2 regions of the Priestia filamentosa genome follow, and region 1 is predicted to be linked to the other one. Evidence: riboswitches for the same ligand, from Rfam matches in the RefSeq annotation. Region 1 holds a riboswitch; the other holds the start of a gene.
What was found. Region 1 has a riboswitch for glycine ahead of gcvT (glycine cleavage system aminomethyltransferase GcvT). Riboswitches for the same ligand answer to the same signal wherever they lie in the genome.
Positions count from the first base shown of each region.

Region 2: another riboswitch for glycine. It lies ahead of B9N79_RS21640 (amino acid permease); the one in region 1 lies ahead of gcvT (glycine cleavage system aminomethyltransferase GcvT).

Region 1 is NZ_FXAJ01000001.1:426,662-443,090, reverse strand. It holds gene B9N79_RS02370 (YqhV family protein) at 1-137, opposite strand, end outside; gene efp (elongation factor P) at 252-809, opposite strand; gene B9N79_RS02360 (M24 family metallopeptidase) at 833-1,897, opposite strand; gene aroQ (type II 3-dehydroquinate dehydratase) at 1,899-2,342, opposite strand; gene B9N79_RS02350 (YqhR family membrane protein) at 2,410-2,895, opposite strand; gene B9N79_RS02345 (DUF1385 domain-containing protein) at 3,147-4,088, shown strand; gene B9N79_RS02340 (SA1362 family protein) at 4,136-4,558, shown strand; gene B9N79_RS02335 (patatin-like phospholipase family protein) at 4,593-5,477, opposite strand; gene mntR (transcriptional regulator MntR) at 5,597-6,016, opposite strand; gene B9N79_RS02325 (vitamin B12-dependent ribonucleotide reductase) at 6,149-8,680, opposite strand; gene B9N79_RS02320 (lipoate--protein ligase family protein) at 8,874-9,707, opposite strand; gene B9N79_RS02315 (rhodanese-like domain-containing protein) at 9,891-10,277, shown strand; gene gcvPB (aminomethyl-transferring glycine dehydrogenase subunit GcvPB) at 10,332-11,804, opposite strand; gene gcvPA (aminomethyl-transferring glycine dehydrogenase subunit GcvPA) at 11,791-13,143, opposite strand; gene gcvT (glycine cleavage system aminomethyltransferase GcvT) at 13,140-14,246, opposite strand; glycine riboswitch at 14,441-14,530, opposite strand; gene B9N79_RS02295 (DEAD/DEAH box helicase) at 14,706-16,388, shown strand; gene B9N79_RS02290 (YqhG family protein) at 16,375-16,429, shown strand, end outside.
Region 2 is NZ_FXAJ01000008.1:49,802-66,230, forward strand. It holds gene ahpF (alkyl hydroperoxide reductase subunit F) at 1-435, opposite strand, end outside; gene ahpC (alkyl hydroperoxide reductase subunit C) at 451-1,014, opposite strand; glycine riboswitch at 1,519-1,599, shown strand; gene B9N79_RS21640 (amino acid permease) at 1,760-3,115, shown strand; gene B9N79_RS21645 (alpha/beta fold hydrolase) at 3,292-4,134, opposite strand; gene B9N79_RS21650 (3-ketoacyl-ACP reductase) at 4,328-5,047, opposite strand; gene B9N79_RS21655 (CdaR family transcriptional regulator) at 5,254-6,363, shown strand; gene B9N79_RS21660 (GntP family permease) at 6,491-7,759, shown strand; gene B9N79_RS21665 (glycerate kinase) at 7,804-8,961, shown strand; gene B9N79_RS21670 (DUF445 domain-containing protein) at 9,422-10,678, shown strand; gene B9N79_RS21675 (TDT family transporter) at 10,723-11,817, opposite strand; gene B9N79_RS21680 (NAD(P)H-dependent oxidoreductase) at 11,947-12,624, opposite strand; gene B9N79_RS21685 (winged helix-turn-helix transcriptional regulator) at 12,745-13,122, shown strand; gene B9N79_RS21690 (FecCD family ABC transporter permease) at 13,563-14,594, shown strand; gene B9N79_RS21695 (FecCD family ABC transporter permease) at 14,622-15,614, shown strand; gene B9N79_RS21700 (ABC transporter substrate-binding protein) at 15,638-16,429, shown strand, end outside.

The DNA.
Region 1 (16,429 bases):
TTGATAAAAAGAGCTTTCTTGACATCGTTACCAAAAAGAATAAGTACTGCTGCTGTTAGCTCAATAAATCCTGAGATAAAGCGTAAACACGCCATCGTAATGATTGTTGTATCAAACATATTCCAAAAAGGCCTCATCTGTTCACTTCTCCTCGCCTAAGAGCAAAATATTAGTACAACCTATGCTTTTTTTTGGCTTTTATGCACAAAAAAAAAGCAAGAGCCTAATAGGCTCTTGCTTTTTAATGTCAATTAAGCACGTGATACGTAGCTTCCATCGCTTGTATTAACAACAAGAACGTCTCCTTGGTTTACGAAGAATGGAACTTGAACAACTAAACCTGTTTCAACTGTTGCAGGTTTTGTTCCACCTGAAGCCGTATCTCCTTTAATACCTGGTTCTGTTTCTGTTACTGTTAGCTCAACACTGTTTGGAAGCTCAACACCTAATGTTTCGCTTTCATACATCATAATGCTTACTTCCATGTTTTCTTTTAAGAACTTAAGCTCATATTCAATTTGAACTTCTGGAAGTTCAATTTGATCATATGTGTTTGTATCCATGAATACGTGTTGATCACCATTCGCATATAGATACTGCATTTTGCGATTATCGATTCGTGCTTTGTTTACTTTTTCACCTGCACGGAATGTTTTCTCTTGGACAGCTCCTGTACGAAGGTTACGAAGTTTAGAGCGAACAAATGCAGCTCCTTTTCCTGGCTTAACGTGCTGGAACTCCATCACTTGCCAAATTCCTCCATCCACTTCGATTGTTAACCCTGTACGAAAATCATTTACTGAAACCATCTAATAGTCCTCCTAGTTTACCTTTATAAAATAATAAGTTCTTTTGGGGCATATGTTAAATTTTCATTGCCTTCATCTGTTATGAGCAAATCATCTTCAATTCGAACACCGCCTACGTTTGGTACGTAAATACCAGGCTCAACGGTTACAACCATCCCAGGCTCTAGTACAGTATCAGAACGAGTTGAAAGAGCGGGGCCTTCATGAACTTCAAGACCAATTCCATGGCCTGTGGAGTGCCCAAAGTATTCCCCGTATCCATGTTCTGTAATATAGTTACGCGCTAAGGCATCAGCTTGAACCCCTGTAATACCTTTTTTAATACCGTCAACGCCACGCAACTGCGCCTTTAGAACAATGTCATAAATGTTCTTCAATTCATCACTAACGTCGCCAACAGCAACCGTTCTTGTAATATCTGAACAATACCCTTTATAGTACGCGCCAAAATCAAGCGTTACAAGCTCGCCTTCCTTAATCACTTTTTCGCTAGCAACTCCATGTGGTAAAGCACTTCTATACCCTGAAGCAACAATTGTATCAAATGAAGAAGACGCCGCGCCATGTTTTCTCATATAAAATTCAAGCTCATTTGAAACCTCAAGCTCCGTTACACCGGGTTTGATGTAAGATAAAATATGATGAAAAGCTTCGTCTGTTAACTTGGCAGCTTCCTTTAATATCTTAATCTCTTCACTAGTCTTAATCAAGCGTAAGTTTTCTACAAGACCTGAGACAGGAACAAGTTGGGACGAGATTTCCTTTTGGTATGTGGAGAAGTCAGCGTACGTAATTGCATGTTCTTCAAATCCTAGCGCTTTAATTCCTAACTGTTCAACGACAGAAGCAATTTCTTTTGCAATTGGTCCAGTATGTTTGACAATTTCAAATCCTTCTGTTTGCTTTGTTGCTTGTTCTATGTAGCGAAAGTCTGTAATAAAGACGGCTTTTTCTTTTGAAATGACAACAACTCCAGCACTTCCCGTAAAGTTTGTCATGTAACGACGATTGTATTTACTTGTGATAAGAAGGCCGTCAATTCCTCTTTGTTCAAAGCTTCCACGAAGTTTTATAAGTTTTTCTGTCATGCTATTCCTTCCCTTCCGCGATATTCTTTAAAGCATTAATCCCCATTTCATATCCAAACAATCCAAACCCAACGATCTGTCCTGCACTTACTGGTGCAATAACAGAGGTATGGCGGAATTCTTCTCTTGCATGAACATTTGAAATATGAACTTCTACAACAGGAATGTTAAGGCTTGCAATACAATCGCGAATCGCATAGCTATAATGAGTGAAAGCACCCGGATTTAGGAGTACCCCATCACATGTTTCATTTGCTTTGTACATAGCATCAATAATTACACCTTCATGGTTGGATTGAAGAAAATCCAGAGAAAGGTCGAGAGCTTCTCCTTTTGTTTTTAAGCTGTTTTCTAAATTTACAAGCGTTGTACTTCCGTAAATTTCAGGCTCGCGTTTTCCTAAATAATTTAAATTTGGTCCATTTATAACTAAGAATTGTTTCATAGCACTCTCCCTTTGCTTCAAAAAATTCCGTTCTTTCCTTATCTTATCATAAAGAAGACGCTATAGCTTATGAGGAAGCACTAATTCGTCGCAATTCAGATTCTTCGTACGAAATAGAATACCCAATAAAAATTCCATAGAGCAAGTAAAAACAAAAAGTTGTAATGATGGTATCTTTACTAAGGTCTGTAATCTCTTTTAAATTTGGAAAAATCGGATTTAGCAGAAAGAAAACAAAGCCCCAAAGTATAACACCATATGCCGCTCCAACCCACATGCTTTCAAATTTTCGTAGTAGTGCATAGTAAATAAGTGCAACAGGAATAGAAATAATGGCAAGGAGAATAATTCCAATAATATGTCCAATGATGTGATGTTTCCATTCTCCAAATGTCCAAGGCTCTAAAATAAGATTTGCTCGAATTTCACTCAAATTTAACACATATGCAATGTAGCTTAAAATACCAAACAAAACTCCTGCCGAGATACCAATCACAATCGCTTTATTCATAAAAGAAGGAAGCTTTTCTTTTTTCTCTTGATTTTTTTCCATCTTTTCTCACCTCACTAATTTTAGTATAATCTTTTTACCTAGATTCTATTTGCCTTTATATTGTTTGTTAGTTTTAGTCTAATTATCATAAAATTTGTCTAAACTAGAGAATATACAACAACCTAGAGGTTTCTTGCCTTTTCTTGTAGAATATAAATGACACAAAGAAAAAAGAAATTTGAATGAACTGTTCTTTACTGAAATAATTTAGTTAATACACAATTCATTAGTTAGGTTGGTGTTTATACATCATGGCTCAAAATTCAAAACCCGTTTACGGTGGGCAGGCTGTTGTGGAAGGTGTTATGTTTGGTGGTAAAACCTCGTGCGTTACGGCTATCCGCCGAAAAGATCAAAGCATCGATTTCTTTGAAGCTCCCCGTAAATCATCATCATTTCTGAAAAAAATTAAAAAGGTTCCTTTTCTTCGCGGTATTGCGGCTATTGTTGAAGCTACAGCGAACGGTTCTAAACACCTCAATTTTTCATCAGATCGCTTTGATCTTGATCCTAGTGAAGATGAGAAACTGAAAGAGAAAAAAGAATCAAAGCTAACTATGATTCTTGGCGTGGCTGTTATAGGCGTTCTCTCTTTTATTATTGGTAAAGTGTTAATGACACTTGTTCCCGTATTTTTGGCAGAACTAACAAGGCCCATTTTTTCTTCGGATGTGGCACAGATAGTTGTTGAATCTTTCTTCAAATTTTTATTGATTATTTGCTATATTTTCTTAATCTCGCAAACGCCGCTCATAAAACGAGTATTTCAGTATCATGGGGCGGAACATAAGGTTATTAATGCGTACGAAAAGGGAATAGAGTTAACAATAGAAGGTGTACAGTCCCAGTCCCGTCTCCATTACAGGTGCGGAAGTAGTTTTATTCTATTTACTGTTATTGTTGGTATGTTCGTTTATTTACTAGTTCCAACTGATCCACTTTGGGTAAGGATTGTAAATCGCCTCGCTCTTATCCCCGTTGTTCTTGGTCTTTCTTTTGAAGTATTGCAATTAACAAACAAACTAAGTTCTTTCCCTGTTTTAAAATATTTAGGTTATCCAGGGTTATGGCTTCAGCTCTTAACAACGAAAGAACCGAAAGACGATCAAGTAGAAGTTGCGATTGCTTCTTTCTCACGCCTACTTGTTCTTGAAGAAAAAAAAGCCGGAACAACCCAAAATAAAGTTGTGTAAAACTTTTTTACAATAAATAGTGTACATCTTTGGTGGAGGTGAAGATAATGAGACGTTCTTTTGTTACGTATGTTGTGTACGCCGTCATTACACTTGGGGTAGTTGGTTTTCTGTATACAATTTTGTTTGAACCAGGGAGTCTCTTACGCTCTATCGGAACAATCTTTTTCTTCTTGATTATTTTTTATCTCGTATATCGCTTTGTTTTAGGCCGTCGTCAGCCCTCCAGTTCTCCGTATGATCGAAAATACGCTCAAGCCGTAAAGCAGTCAAAATCTCGTTTGAGAGCGCGAGAAAAAGCTAAAGTTAAGCCAAAAAAGCGTATGATTAAAAATTCAAAAATCACGCCTATTCAAGGTAAAGCCAAAAATCTTGGTCAGTCTTTTACGAAAGAACGAAAACGTAGCTCGAGTCACTTAACGGTCATTGAAGGTAAAAAAGGCAAAAAGAAAAATAGAGCTCTTTTCTAATAAAAAAACCAGGTGACAACTGTCACCTGGTTTTTTAATATGTCCATGTTTTCAAAAAGGCATTTGCACGTTCTCTGCCTAAAGAAATCAGTTCTTCTTTCTTTTCCTCTGCTAACCCAAATTCTGTTGTAAGCGTTGAATCAACCGGTAGAAAAATAATATCTCGTTCATGCTTTTTAGAAATATGTCTAGCATCATGTGCATTTTTCATCGTATCAAAAAGAGCACCAAATAAGTCGATCGCATTATGAATTTCAGCTGACTGCACACTATCTTCAGGAGAGCTAAACTTCACCCCTAGAACAGGACGTACTTTTGGTTGATCTCGCTTTTGAAACAGCCACATTGGAAAATTACTTAGCACTCCACCATCTACCATTATTTTGACTCCTGAGTTTGCTTTTAGCTTTACAGGTTCAAAAAAGTAAGGTAAGCTACAGCTCATTCTTACAGCTTTAGCTACAGAAAATGTCTCAGGGTTAATTCCGTAGCTTGGCAAGTCATCTGGAATTACAACAATCTTTCCATCCGTAATATCTGAAGCAATAATACGTAAAGCATGTTTTGGTACATCTCCAAATGAATATATTCCTCTTGCTTTTAACTTTTCCTCTATCCAAAGTTCAAGACGGTCTCCTTTATATAAACCAAGGCGCCAATATAAAAGAAGCCATTTCCCCCACTTTGCAGGCAAAAGAGAGGCTCTGCTGTCTAACAACTCACTGAGCTCCATTTCTTCTAACATTTTTTGTATATCTCTACTTGTATAGCCTGCAACAATAAAAGCAGAAATAATTGCTCCTGCGCTCGTTCCTGCCAACCTGCGATAAATAAGTCCTTTGTTTTCCACTGCTTGAAGAGCTCCCACAAGTGCAAACCCTTTAATACCGCCTCCTGCAAAAACGCCGTCTATGTACAAGGTTTCACCCCTTCAAAATCCGCCTTTTTACATTTTTAATCGCACCTTTCTTTCTTTATGCACGTCTTTATAAAAACAACAAAAAAACGTTAAGCACTCAGTGCTTAACGTTTCTATATTTATTGTTCACTTTTACGCTGTGTTGCACGAAGAGCTTCAACACGCGCTTCATTTTCTTCAAAATATTGAACGAGATCACCAATACGATCAATTGAATTCCAGCTTAAATGATGCTCAATTCCTTCAACATCCTCATAAATATTCTCTTCATCAACACCAATGATTCGAAGTAATTGCTCAAGCAATTCATGGCGATATACGAGACGCTTCCCAATTTTTTGGCCTTTTGCTGTTAAAATTAAGCCGCGATATTTCTCATAAATTAAATATTCGTCTTTATCAAGCTTTTGAACCATTTTTGTTACTGAGGAGGGATGAACAGCCAAGGCTTCTGCAATATCCGATACTCGGGCATACCCTTTGTCTTCAATTAGCATATAAATTTGTTCAATATAATCTTCCATACTTGGCGTTGGCATAACTTCTCCTCCATTATTTCCATTTGTTTTATGTAAAACTGCATTTAAATTTTACTATACAATAACCTTAAAAACAAGCAACGACAATAGCAAATCAACCGAGGGAGCCCCGGTTGATTTACGTTGTTTTCTTTATAGACCACATTTTAACTGAGCGTTACAATTTGTGCATGTATTACAACCGCCAAGTTCCTCAACGATTCCCTCACGACAAACTGGGCACGTATCCCCAACTTCAGAGCCATACGTTACTTCCTCAGCTTCCTTGGTTTTTTGTACAGAAACTTTTGTCTCAGTTTCTTCTTCAAACGAGTTATCTTCTGCTTTTAAAGAAAGAACTTGAGCGTCGCGACTTCCGTCTACATATACTGTACCGCCCTTTGCTCCACCTTTATATAAACGTTCGTATACTTTTTGGACTTGTTCAACTGTATAACCGCGTGGTGCATTAACCGTTTTACTAATTGAACTGTCAACCCAACGCTGAATGACACACTGTACGTCAGCATGTGCTTCAGGTGAAAGACTCATTGCAGATACAAACCAGTGTGGCAATTTATTTTCGTCAGCTTCAGGATGTGCATCAAGATACTCCTGAACGATATCTGCTTTTACTTCAATAAACTTACCAAGACGTCCACTTCTAAAGTAAGAGAAAGAGAAATATGGCTCAAGACCTGTTGATACACCGACCATTGTTCCTGTGCTTCCTGTTGGAGCAACAGTTAGAAGATGCGAGTTGCGGATTCCATGCTCTTTTACGCTATCTAAAATATCAGCAGGCATCTTGCTCATATAACCTGTTCTTGTAAAGTTTTCTCTGAGCTCTTGCGTTTCTTCCTCATTTTCCCCCACAAGGAATGGAAAGCTTCCTTTTTCTTTGGCAAGCTCTACAGAAGCACGGTAAGCTGTTGTTGCAATTGTTTCAAAAACACGGTCAACAAGCTCATTTCCTTCTTTTGAACCGTACTCTGTTTCACAATAAATAAGTAAATCATGAAGTCCCATTACGCCAAGACCAACACGTCGTTCCCCAAGAGCTTGCTTACGATTTGGCTCTAGGAAGTAAGGAGTAGCGTCGATTACATTATCTTGCATGCGCACGCCTACTTCTACAGTTCTTTTTAACTTCTCAAAATCTACTGTTTTATTCTTTTTATCTGCCATTTGCGCTAAGTTCACAGCAGCTAAGTTACAAACACTATATGGTGCAAGAGGCTGCTCACCGCAAGGGTTTGTAGCTACAACTTGTTGACCATATGCACTTGCATTTGTCATATCATTAGCATTATCAATGAAGAAAACACCAGGTTCTGCTGAATATGTTGCACAAATGTTAATCAAATTCCAAAGCTCTTTTGCTTTGATTTTACGATATGTGCGCACACTGTATCCTTGTTCTTTCCATTTACGTACATCCCCAACTTCATGCCAGTTTTCATTGTAGGCATTCATCTCTTCTTCTGAATAAGCCTCAACATCTGGGAAGCGAAGTTCATACTCTGTATCGTTTTCAACAGCTTCCATGAATTCTTTTGTTAAACAAACAGAAATGTTCGCTCCTGTTAGAAACTCAGCATTATGAACGCTGTATGTTCCACCTGCAGCTAACTTCTCTTTTGCATCTTCAATCACTTTTGCAGGAAATCCACCTTGTCCAGGAATGTTTTCATAATTTAAGATGCCTTGATACATGTCACGCTCATTCGCTGTAAATGGTGTAAACTTCAGCTTGTCCTCCGCCGCTTTCCTAATTCCTTCATCTTTTGTTGTTTGAATTAAGAAGCGTAAAATACGTGGATTTTGCATTTTAGAAATAATGAATTCCACAATATCTGGGTGCCAATCAGCAAGCATAATCATTTGCGCTCCACGACGAGATCCACCTTGTTCAACAAGATGTGTTAGCTTTGCAATATCATCTAACCATGATACAGATCCGCTTGATTTTCCGTTGACGCCTCTAGCAAGTGTGTTGCGTGGACGAAGAGTAGAACCATTTGTTCCAACTCCTCCACCTCTGCTCATAATTTCCATCACTTGCTTACGATGTTCTGAAATTCCTTCACGTGAATCTTTTACATATGGCATAACATAGCAATTGAAGTATGTAACATCTGTGTTAGCCCCTGCTCCATACAATACGCGTCCTGCCGGTACAAAATTTGTGCTTTTCAACTCTTCATAAAAAGCTTGAAACCATTTTTGGCGCTTCTCTTCTGTTTTCTCTGATGAAGAAAGACCAACTGCATTTCGTTTAGCGATTTGCTCGTAAAAAATTTCAAGCGGCTTTTCCATTACGTCTAGTGAACGTTCAACAATTCCAGTTTGAACTTCAAGCTCGTCCGTTAAAGAACCGCGAAATTCTTCTTCAATCCATACTTTTGCTGTTTTTTTCTCCCAGTTAATAGAACGAATAAATCCTAGACCGCGCGCAGGGAATTTAGGATCGTCTTTGACTGTTAATACAACGAAGTCTCCCTCTGTTAACGTCACCTTTTTCGTATCTTTGAACGAATATCTGTCAAGCATTACAAGTCTTGACACGCCTTTATGAGTCATATTCATATCTGCTGTAATTTCATGAACTTGAGGAAATAAACCAATATCCTTATTTAATTTCTCAATGTTCACTTTTGGTTCCTCGTTTAGAACAACAGTCATACACACATCTCCCTCTTACTTGTACTATATTATTAAAGCTAACATAAAAGGACCGACTAATCAATATATAGTATTCATCAATAAACGACATACTATATATTGATTTTTTGTCAAGTCCTTTTCGGAATTTGCTTATTTTTTTAAAACACAACTTTTTTATTGTACACTTTTTTGAAGCAAAATGGGAGAGAGATTATCTACGGTAATTCCATTCATCTTTAGCATATTTATCCAAAGCTAATTTTTTAACGTAGGCTTCTTCTTCTTCTGAAAGGATGTATTCTTCTAATTTAATGTTCAATCCTTTTTCAAAACCTCTTTTAAAAGCCTCATTTGCCTCCTCAATTGAAACAATCCGTCCAGCTACATCATTTACTGCAACTGCTTTATTACGAAAAGATTTTCTCATTCTCTCTTTCACACGTTCACTTGGATAATGGAACATGCTAAAAAGCGCTTCCTCATCAATTGAAAGCAAGATAGAACCATGTTGAAGAATGACCCCTTTTTGACGAGTTTGCGCACTTCCAGCTACTTTACGTCCTTCCACAACAAGTTCGTACCATGAAGGAGCATCAAAACAAACTGAAGATCTTGGATTTTTTAATCCTTCTTTTTCTTCTTCTGTTCGTGGAATTGCAAAGTAAGCGTCTAAACCAAGCGCGCGAAATCCTTCTAAGAGACCTTCTGAAATTACTCTGTATGCTTCTGTAACCGTATGTGGCATGCTTTTGTGTTGCTCAGATACAATAACGCTATACGTGAGCTCATCATCGTGTAGAACGCCTCTACCACCTGTTGGCCGTCTTACAAATCCAAGTCCGCGTTTTCTTACTTCTTCAAAATTCACTTCTTTTTCTGCTTTTTGAAAATAACCGATTGATAAAGTTGCTGGGTCCCATCCATAAAAACGAATAGTTGGTGGAATTTTGCCTTCACTATGCCAATCAAGTAAAGCTTCATCAAGAGCCATATTATAATACGGTGAATGTTTACTCCAATTAATAAAACGCCAAACTTCTGTCATCTTTCTCATCCCTAACTTTTTTTCTTTTTTCGACACTTATTTTTTGAACATTCTTATACAGTTTATCAAAACCAATTTGTCGTGCAAAGAATTTAGGTGGTTGCTTTACTTCTTTTAAAGAGAACTTATATAATAGAGATATCTCGTATTTTAGTAGTCACATGAAAGAGAGGATTATGTTTGATGGAAGGCATTTACGTCATTTTAATTTTATTAGGAGCTTTTATCGTATACTCGATCATTATGCTCCTCATGCAACGCCGCATTATGAAATCGCTAACGGAAGCAGAATTTCGCGCTGGGTACCGTAAAGCACAGCTTATTGATATTCGCGAACAAAAAGACTTTGAAGGTGGGCACATTCTAGGAGCTCGTAATATCCCGCTTTCACAGCTAAAAATGCGTATTAAAGAGCTTCGTCCAGATCAGCCTGTCTATCTTTACGATCAAGCTGGCATTCGTACAGGAAAAGCAGCACAAATGATTCGTCGTCATCGTGGAATTAAAGACATCTATCAGTTAAAAGGCGGCTTTAAACTTTGGACAGGCAAAGTAAAAACAAAGAAATGATAATGGTTTACACATAAGAAAAGGATGGAGAATACTCTCCATCCTTTTTGATTATTAAATTTTCACTTCTTCTTTTTTATAACATAAAACAGGCTTACGAGCTGCAAGTGTTTCATCAAGACGTCCAATAACCGTTGTGTGCGGGGCTTCTTGCACAATTTCAGGATTATCTTCTACTTCTTTTGCAATCGTAATCATTGCTTCAATGAAATTATCCAATGTTTCTTTTGATTCTGTTTCCGTTGGCTCAATCATCATACCTTCTTCTACATTTAACGGGAAATAAATTGTCGGAGGATGATAACCGAAATCAAGAAGTCGTTTCGCCATATCAAGCGTTCTTACTCCTAAATGCTTCTGTCGCTTTCCAGATAGTACAAATTCATGCTTGCAATGTCGATTAAATGGTAAATCAAAATAAGGAGCAAGCTTGCGCATCAAGTAATTTGCGTTGAGAACTGCATACTCTGATACAGCCTTGAGTCCGTCTCCACCCATTGTGCGAATATATGTATAAGCTCGCACATTGATCGAGAAATTCCCATAATACGGCTTAACACGACCAATAGACTTTGGAATGTTATAGTCAAACGTATAACCATTTTCTTTTTTGATTAACACTGGCTTTGGTAAGAAAGGAATAAGCTCTTTTTTCACTCCAACAGGACCAGAACCAGGACCACCTCCACCATGAGGACCTGTAAATGTTTTATGCAGATTCAAATGAACAACATCAAATCCCATATCCCCTGGACGTGCTTTACTTAATACAGCATTCAAATTTGCTCCATCATAATAAAGTTTCCCGCCTGCATCGTGAACAATTTGAGCCATTTCAATAATATTTTCTTCAAATAAGCCAAGCGTGTTCGGGTTTGTAAGCATAAGAGCTGCTGTATCCTCTCCAACAACCTGCTGGAGATGATTTAAATCCACAAGCCCGTTTTCATCTGATTTCACAGTAACGGTTTCAAAACCAGCTACAGTAGCTGAAGCAGGATTTGTTCCATGTGCAGAGTCTGGAACAATCACTTTTGTTCGGTTAAAGTCTCCTTTTTCTTCATGGAAGGCACGAATAAGCATAAGTCCCGTCCATTCTCCGTGAGCTCCTGCGGCAGGCTGCAACGTGACCTCATCCATTCCGGTAATTTCCTTCAAACTCTCCTGAAGGTCAAATAAAAGAGCGAGAGCTCCTTGAACACTTCCTTCGTCTTGCAATGGATGAATATGTGAAAATCCTGGATAACGTGCTACATCCTCATTTACTTTTGGATTGTATTTCATTGTACAAGAACCAAGTGGATAAAAACCTGAGTCCACTCCGTGGTTTCTTTTTGAAAGAGCTGTATAATGTCTTACAATGTCTAGTTCTGATACTTCTGGTAATAATGGTTCTTCCTTTCTTTTATAGTCTCCTCCTAAAATAGAAGAAACGTCTACTTCTTCTACATCAAGTTCTGGCAACGAATAACCTTTTCTGCCGTGCTTACTCAACTCAAAGATTAGCGGCTGATCAGTTTTCATGATGAAATTCCCTCACTTCTTCTACAAATTTATCAATCTCGTCTTTTGAACGAATTTCCGTTACAGCAATAAGCATACACCCTTGTAAGCTAATATCATCGCGTCCTAAATCATAACCACCAATAATTCCTTTTTTCAAAAGTGAAGCGTTTAGTTTCTGAATACTACAGTTGAAAGAAACAACAAATTCATTGAAAAAAGCGTTAGAAAACCAAACATCAAACCCTGCTTCTTCAAAAGCTTTTTTCGCATAGTGCGCTTTGCTCATATTCTGCTTTGCCATCTCTTTCACACCACTTTTGCCGAGTGATGTCATAGCTACTGAAGCTGCTAGAGCGTTTAATGCTTGATTCGAACAAATATTTGACGTTGCCTTGTCACGACGTATATGCTGTTCTCTTGCCTGAAGTGTCAGCACAAATCCTCGCTTTCCATCATTGTCTTTTGTTTGACCAACAAGTCTTCCAGGAATTTTACGCATTAATTTTTTAGATGTCGCAAAATAACCGCAGTGAGGCCCTCCAAATTGCATTGGAATTCCAAAAGGTTGAGCGTCTCCTACAACAATATCTGCTCCAAATTCTCCCGGAGGAGCAAGTACGCCAAGTGAGAGTGGATTGCTCGACACAACAAAAAGAGCATTTTGCTTATGAGCAATTTTTTCAATTTCTTTTAAAGGTTCAACTTGACCGAAAAAGTTTGGATATTGAAGAATAACGCTTCCCACATCTTCATCCATCTCTTCTTCTAACACTCGTAAATTTGTTAATCCATCCTTATGAGGAATTTCCACAACAGCAAGGTTTTGGCCTTTTGCATATGTTTTTAACACCTCTCTTGATTCTGGATGAACAGCTGACGAAACAAGTATTTTTCGTTTTTTAGTATGACCAGCACTTACCATCGCTGCTTCCGCAAGCGCTGTACCTCCGTCATACATCGAAGAGTTGGCAACATCCATCCCTGTTAATTCACAAATCATCGTTTGAAATTCAAAAATAGCTTGAAGTTCTCCTTGTGAAATCTCAGGCTGATATGGCGTATATGCAGTATAAAACTCCGAGCGTGAAATAATATGGTCTACAACAGAGGGAATGTAGTGATCATAAACACCTGCGCCTAAAAAAGACGCATATTGCTTTGTTGAAGCATTTTGCGCTGATAAAGCATAAAGCTCTCGTGTTAAGCATGCTTCAGATGCTCTCTTTTTTAATTTGTATTCTCTTTTAAAACGAACGCTTTCTGGAATATCTTCAAAAAGCTCATCAACAGTAGAAACACCAATTGCGGCTAACATTTCTCTACGATCTTCTTCTGTCATTGGCAAGTAATGATGGGTCATAGCGTTTTTACTCCTTTTTTCCGCTTATAAAACGGTGTTTTAATAATGGATGCTTTCACAAACTTATTACGAATCTCAACAAACACTTCACTTGCAAGAGAGGTATATTCTTCATTGATAAGAGCCAGCCCAATATTTTTTTTAAGAGTTGGAGATTGCGTTCCTGTTGTTACCTTTCCAACTTCTTTTCCATCTACAAAAACCCGGTAGCCATGACGAGGGATGCCGCGTTCAATCATTTCGAGACCAACAAGTTTTCGCTTTACGCCTGTTTCTTTTTGTTTTACTAGGGCTTCTTTTCCGATAAATGAAGATTTATTTAACTTAACGGCAAAACCAATTCCTGCTTCATATGGGGTGATGTCGTGTGAAAGCTCTTGCCCATAAAGGGGAAGGGCTGCTTCAAAGCGAAGGGTATCCCTTGCTCCTAATCCGCATGGTAATAATCCCTCATCTCTTCCTGCTCTTAGAATGGTTTCCCATAAGAAAGACGCCTGTTTCTTTTGACAATAAATTTCAAATCCATCTTCTCCTGTATAACCAGTCCTTGAAATCAGCACTTCAACCCCATTTACCGAGACACTATTTCGAAAATTAAAAAAACTTATTTCAGAAAGATCAAGAGAAGTTAGTTTACTTAATACCTCTTCTGATGAAGGACCTTGTAGAGCGATAAGAGCTATTTCTTCTGATACATTTGTTAACGTAACATCAGGGGTAAGATGGGCTTTCATCCAGTCAAAATCCTTCTCAATATTTGAAGCATTCACAACAACAAAATAAGAGTTAAGAGAAAGCTGATAAACAAGCAAATCATCAACAGTTCCTCCATCTTCATAGCACATTGCCGTATACTGAGCTTTTCCTGGAGAAAGAGCAGAAACATCGTTTGTCATTAACTTTTGTAGATAATCAAGGCTTCCCTTTCCTTCTACTTTAAACTCTCCCATATGTGAAACATCAAAAAGCCCACATTTAGTACGAACAGCTATATGCTCTTCTTTTATGGATGAAAATTGAACAGGCATACTCCATCCGCCAAAATCAATCATTTTAGCACCAAGCTTACTGTGTATATCATAAAGCGGCGTTTTCTTCATCATTCTCATCTCCTATAAAATTGACATCTCTATTTTCAATAGAATTCTGTCTTCTATGTTAATAGAAAACGGTATTAAAAAAAGGACAGAGTACTCCCTTTTAAGAAGTACTCTGTCCTTTGACCTGAAAGTTTCCCTTTCCTCATACGAAAAGGTTGCCTCGTTGGTGGCTTGGTTTTAAGCTCTCTCCAGAGTTGCGTCAAACAAAGGTCTTTTTGCCTGAGAGATTCGCTCATTCGCTTGCTCCTTCGGCGCTACAACATAATAGTCTCTCCCTTTGTTTTCATTCGCATCTATATTTTGTTACAGTTTCGGACATACTACATAAAAAAAGCAAAATGAACTCGTTGCAAAATGTTCATGCACTGAAAAATACTTATTAAACAATTCTTGAATACAAATTTATCCTACCATTAAACTTTATGAAAATTCAATAAAAATTTGCAGAAGAGGTGCAAAAATATGAATGTTCCGATTTCATTTGATCACGAATGGCAAGATTCGTTTTTAAAATCATTCGAAGAAGACGGCCCTTGGGCAAATTACGATATTTATCAGCTTGCCTATAAAGTTGCCCAAAGAACAGCGGTTCCTTCTTTTCACGATCTTCAAGCTCCGAGCTATTTGGCCGACTTAACTCCTCTCCCACATCAACTGGAAGTTGCTAAAAAAGTAGTAACAGAGATGAACGGAAAAGCTATATTAGCTGATGAAGTGGGACTTGGTAAGACAATTGAAGCAGGTCTTATTTTAAAAGAATATATGATTCGAGGTCTTGTAAAAAAAGTACTGATTCTCGTCCCTGCTTCCCTTGTGTCTCAGTGGACGATAGAACTTAATCAAAAGTTCCATATTCCAGCAGTTGCACAACGCAAGTCTTATGTGTGGGAACAGTGTGATGTTGTTGTTTCCTCTATCGATACAGCAAAACGCATGCCGCACAGAGACATTATTTTAGAACAAAATTATGACTTTATTATTATTGATGAAGCTCACAAATTAAAAAATCATAAAACTAAAAACTATCAATTTGTACAAGAGCTAAAAAAGAAGTTTTGTCTTCTTTTAACAGCTACACCTGTGCAGAATAAAATTGAAGAAATCTTTAATCTTGTTTCTCTTTTAAAGCCTGGTCACCTCGGAAATCAAGCATATTTTGAAGAGTTGTTTTCAGCGAAAAACCGCAAGCTAGAAAATGATGAACATTTGCGCGAACTTATTAATAAAGTCATGATTCGCAACAGAAGACAAGATACTGGAATCGAATGGACAAGTCGGAAAGTCGAAACCATTCCGATTCAGTTTTCTGAGGAGGAACGTGCGCTATATGACGCTATTGGGTCGTTTAAAGAACACGATAGCCCATCAAGTGCTTTTGCTCTTTTAACACTGCAACGTGAAGCATGCAGCAGCAAAGAAGCTGTATATATGACGCTAAAAGGTATGCTTGATAAAGAAAGTGAAGAGTATACCCCTCCATACACTTTAATTGAGACGCTTATGGATAGGATTGGAAACATCGGAAAAACTGGGCGAAATTCAAAAGCAGAAAAAATGGTGGAACTCATTAAGAAAATTGATGACAAAGTTATTGTTTTTACTGAATACAGAGCAACACAAATGTATTTGCAGTGGCTCTTGCAGCAGCATGGCATTTCTTCTGTTCCGTTCCGTGGAGGCTTTAAACGCGGAAAAAAAGATTGGATGAAACAGCTTTTCCAAAACAATGTTCAAGTTCTTATTGCTACAGAAGCAGGTGGAGAAGGAATCAACTTGCAATTCTGTCATCATATTATTAACTATGATCTTCCGTGGAATCCAATGCGCCTTGAACAGCGAATTGGAAGGATTCACCGCCTTGGGCAGGAAAAAGATGTCCATATTTATAATTTTGCAACGTCTGGAACAATTGAAGAGCATATCCTAAAACTTTTATATGAAAAAATCCGCTTATTTGAACGTGTAATTGGCAATTTAGACGATATTCTTACACAGCTTGAAATGAAAGACTTTGAAGAATATGTGAACGATGTTTTCCTTCATTCTCGTTCTGAGGGAGAAATGAAGCTTAAAATGGAACATTTGTCTTCTATTATTGATGATATGAACGATGGAGAGGAGAATGCAGCAAATGCAGCAACATGATATCCACCAGTTCTTGAAAGGATATTTTCAATCAACAGAGT
Region 2 (16,429 bases), on a different contig from region 1:
GTTAAGCACACTCATAATGTTTAGTGCTTGCACAACGTCAGGGCAGTTGTGGCAAGTTAGGCTAACATAAGATTCAAAGTGATATTCACCATCAATCTTTTTAATTTGATCAATTACACTTTGATCAATTTTTGGAGCTCGTCCACTAACTTGTAATAGAGCCAATACTAAAGAAGTGAATTCGTGTCCTAAAGGTACACCAGCAAAAGTGATGCCAGTCTCTTCGCCAACACGGTTGATACTAAAGCTTGGTGTTCTATTTAATTCTACTTTTTCGACAGTGATTTTAGATGACATGGAAGCTAGCTCATCAACAAGAGCTAGCATTTCCTTTGATACGTCATCTGAACCTACACTGACCTTAAGCAGAATATTCTCTTCTAATAGTTGAAGATACTGATTTAATTGTGATTTAATTTCTGCATCAAGTGCCATTTATAATCGCTCTCCTTAAATTTTACCTACAAGGTCAAGGCTTGGCTTAAGTGTTTCTCCGCCTTCTTGCCATTTAGCAGGACAAACTTCACCTGGGTTGTTGCGAACATATTGTGCAGCTTTAATTTTATTGATAAGCGTGCTTGCATCACGACCAATGCCATCTGCATTGATTTCAACAGCTTGGATAACACCATCAGGATCAAGAATGAAAGTACCACGGTCAGCTTGACCTAGCTCTTCGATAAATACATCAAATTGGCGAGAAAGGATATGTGCAGGATCACCAATCATAGTGTAAGTAATTTTGCCAATTGCTTCTGATGAATCGTGCCATGCTTTATGTGTAAAATGAGAATCTCTTGAAACAGAGAATACTTCAACTCCTAATTCTTGAAGTGCAGGATATTGTTCTTGAAGGTCTTCAAGCTCAGTTGGGCAAACGAAAGTGAAATCTGCTGGGTAAAAACAAACAACACTCCACTGACCTTTTAGATTTTCTTCTGTAACTTCGATAAACTCACCGTTTTTATAAGCTTGTGCTGTAAATGGTTGTACTTCTTTTCCAATTAGAGACATAATTAAAATTCCTCCTAGATTTACTATTTAATTATTATAGAGAGTTTGTTCAGTGACTTTGTAAACCTCATATAATAATTATTAATTTATACTAATTATTATATAGAATTGAATACTATTGTCAATTAAAATGCATTTATTATTTTAAATAAATATTTTATAGGGTTTAGAAATTTATATATTCTTATTTTACTAATCATTTTTTATAACGTAAAATAAATAGAGAAGATATAGGGGAAAACTGGAGTTATATGCTTTATAAACGTAGGAATTTATAAAGCAATGATTAAATATGTATGGTGAGAGTCATATCATAAGTAACATTGGTTTTAATTGAATGATTTCTATCTCCTTATTTCAGGGAGATTAAATAAATGAGAATTATCTTTGTTATTGACAAAACATTTAACTAACATTAGAATAAAAAACTATTCGACAGTAATGATACCTATCCAAAAATTTAATAAATAGAAAGCTATGATTGTTATGGGTCACACTATAGCAGGAGCAGCTTCTGGAGAGACTGCAGAAAGTTTGCGGCGCCGAAGGGTTCACAATCTCAGGCAAAAGGACAGAAGAGTACCGGATATTTATTTGTTATGCTGATAGTAATCAGCTTAACGAATATTATTTGTTATTCTTATGATCAAGAGATTGGAGGACATCCAATCTCTTTTTTTATTGGGTTAATTTATTGTTCACAATTTCACATGGTAATTCTATTCATTTTAAGGAGGAGTTAAGTTTGGCACAGCAAGGCTTGAAGAGAGATTTATCAAATCGTCATGTTCAACTTATCGCAATTGGAGGCACTATTGGTACTGGGCTATTTTTAGGATCTGGTAAAGCCATACAATTGGCAGGACCCTCTATTATCTTTGCCTATTTAATCGTAGGTATGGCCCTCTTTTTTGTTATGAGGGCGCTAGGGGAACTGTTGTTATCTAAAGCAGGTTATCAATCTTTAACAGATATTGCGGAAGAATATCTTGGACCTGCGGCATCGTTTGTGACCGGATGGACATATTGGTTTTGTTGGATTATGACAGCAATGGCTGATGTTATTGCTGTTGGTGTATATGTGCAATATTGGTTTGATATCCCGCAATGGATACCTGCACTCATCTGCGTAATCATTTTGTTAGGACTCAATCTATTAACTGTGAAACTTTTTGGAGAATTGGAGTTTTGGTTTGCTTTAATCAAAGTAATTACTATTCTTGTATTAATTAGCGTTGGGATTATTTTGCTAGTGATGGGATTCAAGACAGATACAGGACCAGTTACGATTAAAAATCTTTGGGAACATGGAGGAGTTTTTCCGAATGGAATTTCAGGTTTCCTACTTTCATTTCAAATGGTTATATTCGCATATGTTGGTGTGGAATTAGTAGGTGTATCGGCAGCAGAAACATCTAATCCACAGAAAAATATCCCATCAGCAATTAATAAAATTCCTCTAAGAATTTTATTCTTCTATGTTGGTGCACTTATTGTCTTATTATGTATTAATCCATGGATGGAACTAAATGCAGCAGAAAGTCCTTTTGTTAAGACGTTTAGTTTGATTGGTATTCCGATTGCCGCAGGAATCATTAATTTTGTTGTATTAACTTCAGCCGCTTCGGCTTGTAATAGTGGAATGTTTTCAACGAGCCGGACGTTATATAGTTTAAGTACTAAGGGCCAAGGTCCATCGAATCTTACAAAATTGAATAAAAACCATGTACCAGGTAACGCGTTATTAATATCTACGCTTGTCATCTCGGTGGGAGCTCTTTTAAGCAAACTTATACCGGAACAAGCTTTTGGAATTGTGACAACCATTAGTGCCATTTGTTTTATTTGGGTTTGGAGTGTTATTCTTATTTGTCATTTAAGATATAAGAAAACACGTCCACAATTACATTCAAAGTCAACATTCAAAGCGCCATTAACCCCATTTATAAATTATGTTGTCCTAACGTTGTTTGCTATAATTCTTATTATTATGCTGTTCTCTAAAGAAACACGTCCAGCCTTATTGTTGACACCGGTATGGTTTATTCTATTATTTATTTTATATGGGACTAGAGGGAAAAAGAAAACAAATGGACAGTAACATAAAACGTAGGTGAAATGATTTTTTTAGATGAGAATTTAGGTTGTTTTAGTTTAATATCTAAATCTTTTACACCTTTAAACGAAAAAGAAGATTAAAACATTTGAGTATAGAAATTGAAACAAAAGTGAGAAGACCATAAATTATGGCCTTCTCGCTTCTGTTTTTCATATACCTTAGTTTTCTTTATTTAAAAAGTTTACAAGCGCCTTATTAAACTCCTCGGCATGTGTTGCATTCAACCCATGTGGTCCACCTTTAATAAGAGCTAGTTCACTGTTTTCAATTGATTCATGAGAAAGTTTTCCGCTTACTTCAAATGGAACGATGGAATCTGCGTCACCGTGAATAATCAACGTTGGAATGTTCATTTTCTTTAAATCATTTCGGAAGTCTGTTTTTCCAAAAGCGGAGATGCAATCTAATGTGCCTTTTGGTGAAGCAAAGGCGGCAATATCTTTGTTGTATAGACGGAATGATTCACTTACAAGGTCTTTTTGATCTTCTGTAGAGAAGAAATTCTTTGTAAAGTCTTCAAGGAATGCAAGGCGATCTTGTTTCACTCCATTTTCAAATTCCTTAATCGTGGCATCATCAAGCCCACCTTCAGGATGCTCATCAGTTTTATAAAGGTAAGGAGGAACAGCTCCTGCTAAAACAGCCTTTTCAATTCTCTCTGTTCCGTATATTCCAATATAGCGAGCTACTTCACCACCACCCATTGAGAATCCAACAAGCGTAACATCATGAAGATCAAGGTGCTCAAGAAGTTTATTAAGATCAGAGGCTAGCGTATCATATTCATATCCTTTATATGGTTGAGAGGACTTTCCGAAACCTCTACGGTCATATGTAATAACACGATAACCAGCTTCAGTTAAAGCAGGAACTTGAAATTCCCACGAACGTCCACTTAAAGGCCAACCGTGAATAAGAACTACAGGTTTTCCACTCCCATAATCTTCATAATACAGTTCAATTGGACTTCCATTCTCTTCTCCTACCGTAACTTTTGCCATTTTCAATTCCTCCTCGTAAATATATGAGATTTATGGTTTTGTACATGAACTATAGTTGATAAAATGAGCTTTCTTCTTTATATACTTCTCGCTCGCGGAAAATTTTAAACGTTGTTAGATTCTTGAAAAATCTATTCCATAATAAAAAAGGCAGCAGGAACATGATGTTCCTGCTGCTTTTTTGTTTCACATATTAAGATGGATTTGTAGACCATAAACCAGCTGTTTTCATAACAACTCTTGGATGAAGTTTCAATCCTGCAACTAGAATATCAGCTAAATCTTCTGGCTTGATCATTGTCTCAGGGTCATTATTAATAAGACCAATCTCCTTCGCCATATCTGTTGCCACAGTACTTGGTGTAAGAGCTGTAACACGAATATTATGCTTTCTTACCTCAAGCATAAGAGATTCTGTTAAACCTAGAACTCCAAATTTAGAAGCACTATAAGCACTTGTAGCAGGTGCACCTTTTTGACCAGCTGTTGAAGCAATATTTACAATGTCTCCTGATTTTCGTTCGATCATTTCAGGGAGCACTGCGCGCGTTACATTGTAAACACCCATTAAATTGACGCGAATAATGTTTTCCCATTCTTGTGGGTCAAGGTCAAGGAATCCACCGAATTTTGAGATTCCTGCGTTGTTTACAAGGATATCAATTGTGCCTAGGTCTGATTTAATGTGCTCAACGGCATGTTCTACAGCTTCAAGCTCAACAACGTCTGCTGTTGCTGCTGAAACTTTAATATCATACTCTGCAAGTTCAGCACTCACTTTTTCAAGATTTTCAATTGAGCGTCCGATTAAACCTATGTTTACGCCTTCTTTAGCTAAAGCAATAGCAGTAGAGCGTCCAATGCCTCTACCTCCGCCTGTGATAATGGCTGTTTTTCCTTTTAATGAAATCATGGTATCATTCCTTCTTATTCATTTGAGACATCGATTATAAAAGACTGGTGTGCTTTTTACAACTTTTGCGCCTTGCTCCTGTGCCGTTTTATAGGATGTGCTAAAGAAATAGGGATTAAACATCTCTCTAAACTTGTATGTTCTTTTTATTTATTGTTTCTCCTCTATATGGTAGATTGAAGAAAAAAATAAAGGGAGGGAAATTGATGCTGTTTCTAACCCATGAATTAGCACAAGAGATTGTAGAGAGAACAATGAAAATTTTAAATCGAAATATTAATGTGATGAACAGTGAGGGAATTATTATTGGTTCTGGTGATCAAACTCGGATTAATCAGCTTCATGCTGGAGCTTTACTTGTTCTAAAGAATGAAGAAAGCATTGAGTTAGATCAAGTGAAAGCATCAGAAATGAAAGGATCAAGACCAGGCATTAACCTCCCAATCTATTTTAATAATCAGCCTGTTGGAGTGATTGGAATTACAGGGGAACCCCATGAAATTCAAAACTATGCCCAACTGGTTAAAATGGCAGCTGAACTTGTATTGGAGCAGTCTGTTTTATTAGACCGAGTGCAGTGGAAGGAAAGGTTGCAAAGTGAAATTGTGAACCAACTTATTTCAGGAATACAAATGAATGAAAACGGGATAAGAGAGCGATTAGAATTTCTCGGTGTAAACCTTAGTAAATCAAGAGTAGCAGTGGTGCTTAAACAATCAACTAGAATAGACTTTTCTAATCATAAAATCATTCGTGCACTTCGCTATGAATTATCTCAAGAAGACCTAATTGGAGTTACGATTAATGATGGCATTATTATACTGAAGAATGTCATCAACGAGATAGATTTTAGGAGCTGGCTCTCTCTATTTAAGAAGTGGATCAATAAATACGACAACACGCTTGTAATAGGGATAGGATTTGTTGTGGATGATTTGTTGAATGTGAAATCTTCATTTCAGTATGCAAAAAGGGCAATTGAAATTGGTCAAAAGCTTCAGCCGGAAAAGTGCTTTTATCACTATGAAGAGTACCAGCTTGAAATTTCATTGTCACAGCTTACAAGTAGTAAGGAGATGTTCTATTTTTATCATAGACTGATTGAACATGATAAAAATGGAGAGCTGATTAAAACACTAGAGATATACATAGAAGAGAGTGGGGAATTAAACAAGGTGGCTGAGCGCCTATTTATTCACCGCAATACATTAAGATACCGCCTTGAGCGGATTTTAACCATAACAGGAAAAGATCCAAAAAACATGAAAGATGTTATGGAACTGTATATAGCAAAACTTTTAAATGATCTTACATAACTGTGCAAACGCACAATAATAAAGACGATATTTTGTTCATATTTCATCACTCTTCACAATGATACTCATTAAGTAAACGCTTACAATATAAGTAACATCCGTGAGAAAGAAGGGGAAGGGAGCTTTAATGGATATGACAGTAAGCGTATGGGGAGCGATTAGTGCCTTAATTATTGCGATTGTTTTAATCTTAAGGAGGGTACCTCCAGCATATGGGATGGTAGCTGGTGCATTAATCGGTGGACTAATTGGTGGAGTAGATATTACAGATACAGTTACATTGATGATGGAAGGAGCACAAGATATTATCTCAGCAGTGCTGAGGATTATGGCAGCAGGGGTTTTAGCAGGAGTATTAATTGAATCAGGTGCCGCATCTTCGATTGCTGAAACTATTGTTAAAAGGCTAGGTGAAAAACGGGCACTGCTTGCTTTAGCATTAGCAACAACCATTTTGACAACTGTTGGGGTTTTTGTTGATGTAGCAGTTATTACTGTTTCTCCTATTGCTCTAGCTATTGCAAAAAGAGCGAATTTATCGAAAACGGCAATCTTACTCGCAATGATTGGAGGGGGGAAGGCAGGAAACATTATGTCACCAAACCCAAATGCGATTGCAGCTGCAGATGCCTTCAAGGTGCCTCTTACATCTGTTATGGTAGCAGGCGTTATTCCAGCTGTTTTTGGCCTATTTATAACTTATATTTTAGCTAAAAAGTTGGCAAATAAAGGATCGTTTGTTGAAAGTAAAGAAATTGAAATGAAGGACAATGCAAAAGCTCCGGTATTTATCACAGCTTTAGTTGCTCCAATTGTTACGATTATTTTGTTAGCACTTCGCCCGCTTTTCGGGGTTAATATTGATCCAATGGTTGCTTTACCAATTGGGGGGATTGTGGGCGCAATTGCGATGAGAAAATCTAAACATATTAATGCATATGCTATCTCTGGCTTAAATAAAATGTCAGGCGTGGCTATCATGCTATTAGGAACAGGAACATTAGCAGGTATTATTGCAAATTCAGAGTTGAAAGATGTTGTAACACAAGCTTTAAGTGCTTCTGGACTGCCTCCTTATCTACTAGCACCAGCCTCTGGGATTTTCATGTCGGCAGCAACTGCTTCTACAACAGCAGGAACAGCTGTCGCAAGTACTGTTTTTAGTAGCACAATCATTGGATTAGGTGTATCGGCACTAGCAGGAGCAGCTATGGTGCACGCAGGAGCAACTGTTCTTGATCACTTGCCACATGGGAGTTTCTTTCACTCTACAGCGGGAAGTGTCAATATGAATATGAAAGAAAGGCTAAAGCTAATGCCTTACGAATCTCTAATTGGTCTCACGCTTGCCATTGTTTCTACACTTATCTTTGGTGTATTTAAATTATTTGGATAGTTAGGGACTATAAAAAAATAGATGTGAAAAGGGAGATGAATAAAATGAAAATTATCATTGCTCCTGACTCTTTTAAAGAAAGCCTATCTGCATTAGAGGCTGCTGATGCAATCGAAAAAGGGTTTAAGGAAATATTTCCACAAGCTTCTTATGTAAAGCTTCCGATGGCCGACGGTGGGGAAGGAACGGTAAGATCGTTAGTTGATGCAACAGGGGGAACAATTGAGAAAAGAACAGTGACAGGTCCCTTAGGAGAGGAAGTTGAGGCTTTCTTTGGTTTAACAGGAGATCGAGAAACGGCCATTATTGAAATGGCGGCTGCATCTGGTCTACATCTTGTTCCACATGAGAGACGAAATCCACTTATTACTTCAACAAGAGGAACAGGAGAATTAATAGAAGCTGCCCTTAATTTGGGTGTCAGCCACATTATTATTGGCATTGGCGGAAGTGCAACAAATGATGGGGGAGCAGGTATGCTACAAGCTTTAGGTGTTAAGCTATTAGATCAAGAAGGAAAAGAAATTGGCCCTGGCGGTGGGGCACTTGCAAAGCTTTCAACAATAGATTTACAACACTTTGATGTACGAATTAAAGATGTTCAAATAGAAGTAGCGTGTGATGTAGATAATCCTTTAACAGGAAAGAGAGGAGCGTCGGCTGTTTTTGGTCCTCAAAAAGGTGCTACTTCTGAAACGATTGATATTCTTGATAGTAACCTTGCACATTTTGCCGATATTGCCGAAGAAATGTTAGGAATACAATTTCGAGAAGTTAAGGGAAGTGGGGCAGCTGGGGGAATTGGGGGGAGTTTGTTTGCTTTCCTGAATGCACAATTAAAAAGAGGGATTGATATTGTTTTAGATGCCGTAGACTTTGAAGATCATGCAAAGAATGCAGACCTTATTATTACAGGAGAAGGAAGAATTGATAGTCAAACGATCTACGGTAAAACACCAATTGGGGTAGCAAAAGCCGCCAAAAAATATGGAGTACCTGTTATCGGATTTGCGGGTTCGCTCTCTGAAGATAGTGAAGTTGTACATGAACATGGAATCGATGCATTATTTACAATTGTTCCATGTGTAACATCCCTTTCTGATGCTATTGAAAATGCAGAAGAATACATGAAGAGAGCAGCAAGAAATGTTGCTGCCTCAATCAATATCATGAATTCTTTATCAATAAAAACTGTTGATTAAAGCCAAACAATGAATTTGTTTGGCTTCTTTTAATCATGATATATTATAATTTTACATATAAAATATCACTTCTTTTAAAGGATGTGAGACGGGTGAATTTTTTAGCAACTAAAGATCCACTTGGACATTACTCGAAAGTAGATCTATACTTTTATAAAGTATTAGACATGCTGAGTTTTCGAAAATCTATCTATACAAAAGTAAAAATAAAGTCTGTTGAAACGTATTTAGAAGCTAGATACAATAGCTATTAGTAGAGGACCTTGTAAGTTTAAAGGTCTTCCTTTTTTATTCTTAATTATGGTAAGAAGTGGCTAATGATAAAGTTCTTTGATAAAATAAACGAGCAAGCGTCACTTTTCTAAAATTTAAAGTGTAGCCCTTTCATAGTATATGGGCTTCTATATTGAGAATAATCATGAAAGAAAGCGATAAAAAACTATATTTGAGGGAAGTTATAATGGCAAAAAAACAACAAAAATCTAGATACTTTGCAGGTATTTCACTAGGAATTATGGGTATAGGGTTTCTGGCAACTCTTCCTTTTCAAGATTCTATTATTGGCAAACTTCTACAAGGAGGATTTGAAGCAGGGCTTGTTGGGGGACTTGCGGATTGGTTTGCTGTAACAGCTCTTTTCCGCCATCCGCTAGGTATTCCTATTCCACATACGGCACTTCTTCCTAAAAACCGTGATAAGATGGTACGTGGAGCCATTGCAATGGTTGAGAATAATTGGCTGACAAAAGAGAGTATTAAAGGAAAGATTGGACAGATCACATTTACAGACAAGCTTTTTCCACTCCTAGAGCGAGAACTGGCATCAGAAGGTGTTTATAAAGCAACTCAATCGGGACTTAAACATGCTGTTGATAAAGTGAATTTAGACCAAATTTCTATTTTTATTGAAAAAGAATTAAAAAAATACATCTCATCTGTAGATGTTACTGTTTTTGTAAAATCTCTAACAGATCAAGTTGTAAAAAGAAATCTAGATGAAAAAGCAATAGACTATATTTTAGCTGAAGTAGAAAAATGGATTTCCAAAGAAGATACAAGACATAAAATTGGCGTTATGGCCAAACAATTTCTTGATAATACAGAATCAGATGGATTTTTAAAAATGGCAATGAGCTCTTTTAGTAGTTTTATTAATGAGGATAAGCTCGGAAAAATCCTTCAGCCCTTTCTTCTTGAAAAGATCGTTCTCCTTCAAGATAAGGATAATCCTTACCGGGGGCTTATTTTAAATCGTATTCGCCAGGAAATTAAAGGTGTTTCAGATCGTGAAGAGCTTATGACTGAAATCAATCAATGGAAAGATAAAACAGTTCAAAACATTGAAGCTTCGGACAAAATCAAAGCTGTCTTAGAGCGGTATAAGGATAAACTTCATAAAATGCTAGCGGATCGAGTATTTATTGCAAAACATGTGCTCTCAGCTGTAAGAGAACTTATTGAGAAAACGAAGAATGATGAAGAAAAAGTAAACACAATTGAAAAATGGATTCACGGACAGGCTGCCTCTTTTATTGAAAATAATCATTCTAAAATTGGTAGTCTTGTGAAAGAAAACCTTGAGAAATTAGATAATGACACGCTCATCCATATGGTAGAAACAAATGTTGGTAAAGATCTACAGTGGATTCGCGTCAATGGAGCTCTCTGTGGGTTCTTGATTGGTCTTGTTCTATCTATATTTAAGCTTGTTATATAAACAAAACTCCTGTGGCTTTTTGCAGACCGCAGGAGTTTTATTTTTTATAAAGATTGTTCATTACGCTGTATCTGGCTTGTTTTAGGGTGTGCAATAGAGCTAAAAAAGAGCATCAAAAGTTCAGCAAGACATAAGGACAGAATAACCCAAATGCCCGTTAATAATGTTGTATGCTGAACAATTGCTTGAAGTTTTGAGGAAGGGTCAACATAAGAAGTGAACGTATAAAACATAGCAAACGTAAACAATCGGCTCCATTGTGATACATCATACGTTAGAATACCTTCTCGAATTCCATATAATTTAATGCGCTCATACATGCGATAAATTTCAATTCCCTCAACAAGAAAAAACATAAGACAAGCAAGTGCCCAAATGAATAAAATCATTTCTGGATTGATGGCTTGAGACGTTATACAGGCGAGCCCTGTAATCGATAAAGCTCCATGAAGAATACAATTAGTATTATTCCAATGTGTAGCAACTCTCCCAGTAGAAGATCGGCTGACATAGCGTTTAGCTATAAAAAAGAGACTAATACAGTAAAGAAGAATCCCGATTATGACTAAGCAAACATTGAATATTTGCGGTAGATCAATCCAGACGGTATTTAATAATAGTACAATTGATTGGGTACTCACTGTTGTAAGGAGCAAAATTCCGTGAGCTTTTTTCAGGAGTTGAGCTCTTTGGGCGGTTAGGAGTGTTTTTATGCAAACAAAAATATACATCGTCCACAAACCACTATTGAAAAGGGAAAGTATCTTTGCAACGAAAAGCAAATCAGTAAAATGTTTCGCAAGCAAAATACCGGAAATTGAAGTGCCAGCAATCCATGTTCCCATTCCAAATCGATTTAAAGGGTCATTATAGTGTTTTTCAATAAATTTATGATGAAAAAGTGAAGTTAAAATAGAAATGAAAAAAGAAATCCAAAGAGAGAAGATAATGATACTAATAACTTTTCCATAGCCTAATGTAAAAAATTTAGAACCAAAATAGTTGGATAAGGCTCCTTCTGTAATAATTCCCAATGCCATCACAATGGCCATTGTTGATGTTTTAATATAAATTTCTTTCATTATCATAAAAGAAGTCATAAGAGCAGAAAGAATGATTAGTAAAATAAAATATAGCATAGATCCTCACCATCATTTGAAATATGTGTAAGCTTTAATGTTTTTATTGTAACATGGTATGCATGAAAATGAAGGAGGGAGAGGAATGCTTACAAAAAAGCTCGTTGCTATAAGCAACGAGCTTTTAGATTAAATCCACTCTACGATACTTTCTAACATTTGTCTCGATTTAGGGCGAGGATCATTTAGACGATATCCAAAAGCAACTGTGCAAGCGAGACTAAAACCTTTCTCTGGCATCACACCTTCTTCGATAAGTACTTTTTCTGCCTTCTCTTTATCGAAACCTTCAATAGGACAAGAGTCGATTCCAATCATTGCAGCAGACGTCATCATATTTCCCATAGCAATATAAGTTTGACGAGCTGCCCATTCAAACATTTGCTCATCGTATTTAGTTAATTCAAAATCATTTTCAATAAAATTGCGATATGCCTTTCCTCTACCTTCCACAGCTTCATTAGGAAGGTCGTGCACATCTTTCATCATTCCTTGAATGTAATCTGAATCAGGAGCTAAACTGTCTTTTGTGCGAGCAAGAAACACAACAAAGTGACTTGCTGTTGGTAGCTGCTTTTGAGCTCCCCATGAAACAGCTCTTAATTTCTCGCGTATTTCTTCATTTTGAACCACAACAAATTTCCATGGTTCAAATCCAAATGAAGAAGGGGAAAGTCGCCCTGTTTCTAGAATAAAATTAAAGTCATCTTCTGAAATTTTCTTTGTTTTATCAAACTCTTTACTAGCATGTCTATATTGATAAGCATTTAAGATTTCTTCTTTATTAAAGGTTGGTTTTATAGCCATCATTATCCTCTCCCTTTTTCGTTTTATAGATAGAGTATAGTACACATAAACAATAAATATAAGTATGCACATTTTTGTGGTATAGTATCAAAAAAGGTACTGTGGAAAGAAGGTGTCTGTATGAATGAAAAGGAATCAAACTTAGCCTTTCTTGGGAGATATTCATGTCCTGTTGAAGCAACAGTTGATGTTATTGGCGGGAAATGGAAGAGTGTTATTGTTTATCACTTACTTAATGGAACAAAACGATTTAATGAATTAAAAAGACTCAACAAAGGAATTACACAGCGAATGCTTACACTTCAACTTCGGGAACTAGAAGCTTCAGGAATTGTTCATAGAGAGATTTATCGTCAAATTCCCCCTAAAGTGGAATATTCCTTAACTGAGTTTGGAAGATCTCTAGAACCACTCATTTTATTTATGAGAAATTGGGGATTAGAAAATATGGAAAAAGTATTAGAAAACAGAGAGAAGCATGAAACAAACCAATCTTAAAGGAGTTAGAACGTATTTTAAAAAGAGGTATTCATTTGGAAAACAAGATTATTTACACGTGGAACGTTTTCATAATTTCTCCTTTCAATTTTCCTTTCTCCTCTTTTCACAAAGGGATATCAAGAAAAGGTGCCCTTATCTGTTTTCATCTTTTTTCTGCTTACTTTCATTAATACATTGGTTAAGGGGATATATCATAAAAAGAATAGAAAATAAACCTCAGATGTATAGTAGGATGTGGAGCTTGCCGATTAATATCAGTGTTCTTGTTCTGTTTTATTTACTCTAAGCCTAATCAATATTGATTAGGCTTTTTGTTCGCTATTAAGAAAGGATTGTCATTCGTATTTTCACTCGCTATAATAGGGATATTGTGAAAATGATTATCAATTGAGAAAAGAGATTCTTATAAAGAAGGTTTCTACTAGAGGAGTGAGCATATGGGAAATAGTCTTTCAAATGAATTTATTAGAAAGAGAACAAGTACTGTTATCTTTCTCTCTTTTTTACTAGCTCTTATCATTCTCTGCATTTGTGTATTTATAGGAATTACTTTTGGAGCGAAGAATCTAGATTTTCAAACTGTATGGCAAGCAACTTTTCATTATAATAATCAAATTACTGCTCAGCAAATTATTCATGAGCTACGCCTTCCAAGGGTTATTGGAGCTGCTGTTATTGGAGCTGCTTTTGCTGTAGCTGGAGCACTTATTCAAGGCGTTACACGCAACCCTTTAGGAGATACGGGAGTATTGGGGATTAATGGAGGATCTATGCTTATTGTTGCTCTATGTTTTGCTTTTTTGCCAAATCTCTCTTACCCAACTCTCATGGTGTTTTCTTTTATCGGAGCTATCTTGAGTACACTTTTAATTTTTGCTATTAGTGTAGCTTCTCGGGGTGGGTTTACCCCAATGAAGCTTACAGTAGCAGGTGCGGTTATAGCAGCTCTGCTACATTCTTTAACAACTGGAGTTGCTATCTATTATGATTTGAGTCAAGATCTAGCATTTTGGTATGCAGGTGGAGTATCAGGAGTAAAATGGTCTCATTTATTCATATTAGTTCCTATTATCCTCGTTGTTATTGGAATTAGTACTTGCTTAGGTAAATCTCTTTCTCTTATTGCAATGGGAGATGATATGGCTGCTAACCTTGGGGTTAAAACATTAAGAGTTAAGGCTATAGGAATCGTTCTCGCGGTTATCTTAGCAGGAGTTTCAGTATCAGTTGCTGGTTCAATTGGGTTTATTGGCCTCGTAATTCCCCACATTGCAAGGAAAATTGTCGGAACAAATTATTATGCTATTATTCCAATGTCAGCTTTATTAGGAGCTATCTTATTAGTTATCGCTGATTTGGGGGCCCGCACCGTTGACCCTCCACGAGAACTTGCTATTGGTATCATGGTCGCCTTTGTTGGTGTTCCATTTTTCCTTTATATTGCCCGTAAAATAGGGAGGGAATTATAGGTGAGAACTTTATGGAACAACAAGGGAATAAGAAGAACGTATGTTGTAACAATTCTTTTCATCATTCTAAGTTTAGTTTCAATTCTTATTAGTCTAGACACAGGTACAATCCCACTATCTCCTTTAAAAGTGATTAATACATTTTTAGGGAAAGGTGATTTTTACAGTGAGACGGTGCTTTTTGATTATCGCTTACCTCGTATAATAATTACCGTTTTAGCTGGGATTGGATTAGGAATCTCAGGAGCTATTCTACAAGGGTTATCTCGTAACCCTTTAGCAGATCCCGGAATTATTGGACTTAATACAGGTTCAGCTTTTGGATTGATGATTTTCGTTACATATTTTCACTCATTAAATGAACATGCCTCTCTTTATATCCCTCTTTTCACTTTTATAGGAGGGATATTAGCAGCCGTTGTCATTATTTTATTAACATACAATAAGCAGCAAGGTATCATCCCAATTAGATTGATCCTAGTTGGAATAGCTGTTTCAGCAGGGTTTAGCGCTGCTACTCTTTTCTTATCCTTACGTCTAGATGAAGAAACATATATGTTTGCTTCTAGGTGGTTAGTTGGAAATGTATGGGCTAGAGATTGGATTCATGTAATTACTCTTTTGCCCTGGATTCTTGTATTAGGTCCGCTCTCATGGTTTCAGTCAAAAACTTTAGATGCTCTTTCTTTAGGAGATCAAGTTGCTTCAAGTCTAGGAGCATCCGTTCAAAAAAAGCGTTTATTGCTATTATCTCTAGCTGTTGGTTTATCAAGTGCTAGCGTAGCTATGGCAGGTGGAATTGGTTTCATTGGTCTAGTAGCACCTCATCTTGCTAGGAGACTTGTAGGCCCATTATATCGACATTTTTTACCTCTTTCAGCTCTTATTGGTCTGCTGATTTTAGTTGTAGCTGATACGATTGGGAGAAATATATTTGAGCCTAATTCTATTCCAGCAGGAGTTGTTGTTGCTGCTGTTGGCGCCCCGTATTTTCTTTACTTATTAATAAAAACTAAATAAATAGATAAAAAAAGGAGTACAAGATGAAAAAATATTTAATCACAATACTAAGCATTGTCATGGTGGTAAGTATTCTCGCTGGATGTGGTCAAAGCAATTCAAGTGAAAATCGTAAAACATCAGAAGATACAAAGAGTGGTAAGGAAGAGAAAATTGCTTCACTTTCTATTCATTTAACAAATGACCTTCTTGCTCTAGGCCTAACACCAGCTGGATCAGTTGTTGGTGGAGCATTAAAAGATTTTCTGCCTCATGTTAAAGAAGACTTGAAAAATACAGAAAAGCTAGGTTCTGTCAAAGATCCAAATATGGAAGCTTTACTCTCTCTAAAACCAGATGCTATTTATCTTGATAAAGAATACTCAGGAAGTGATTTAAATCAGTTTGAAAAAATTGCGGAAACTCATGTGTTTGATTTGGATAAAGGAACGTGGAGAGATCACTTAAAAGAAATTGCCAAGATCGTGGATCGTGAAAAAGAAGCAAACCAGTTCATTAAGGATTATGAAGAAGAAGAGAAAGAAGTTAAGAGTTTAATCCAGAAAGAGCTTGGTGAACATGACAGCACAATGGCTATAAGGGTGACAGCAAAAGAACTTCGCGTTTTCACAACAAAACGTCCAATGGGCCCTATCTTATTTGAAGATCTAGGATTAACTCCTGCTTCAAAAGTGAAAGAGCTTGACCAAACGCAACCATATGAAGTCATCTCTCAAGAAGTACTACCAGACTTTGACGCTGATGCTATTTTTGTTGTTGTAAACGAAGATGATCAATCACAAACAGCGTTCAAAGAACTTGAAAAGTCACCAATT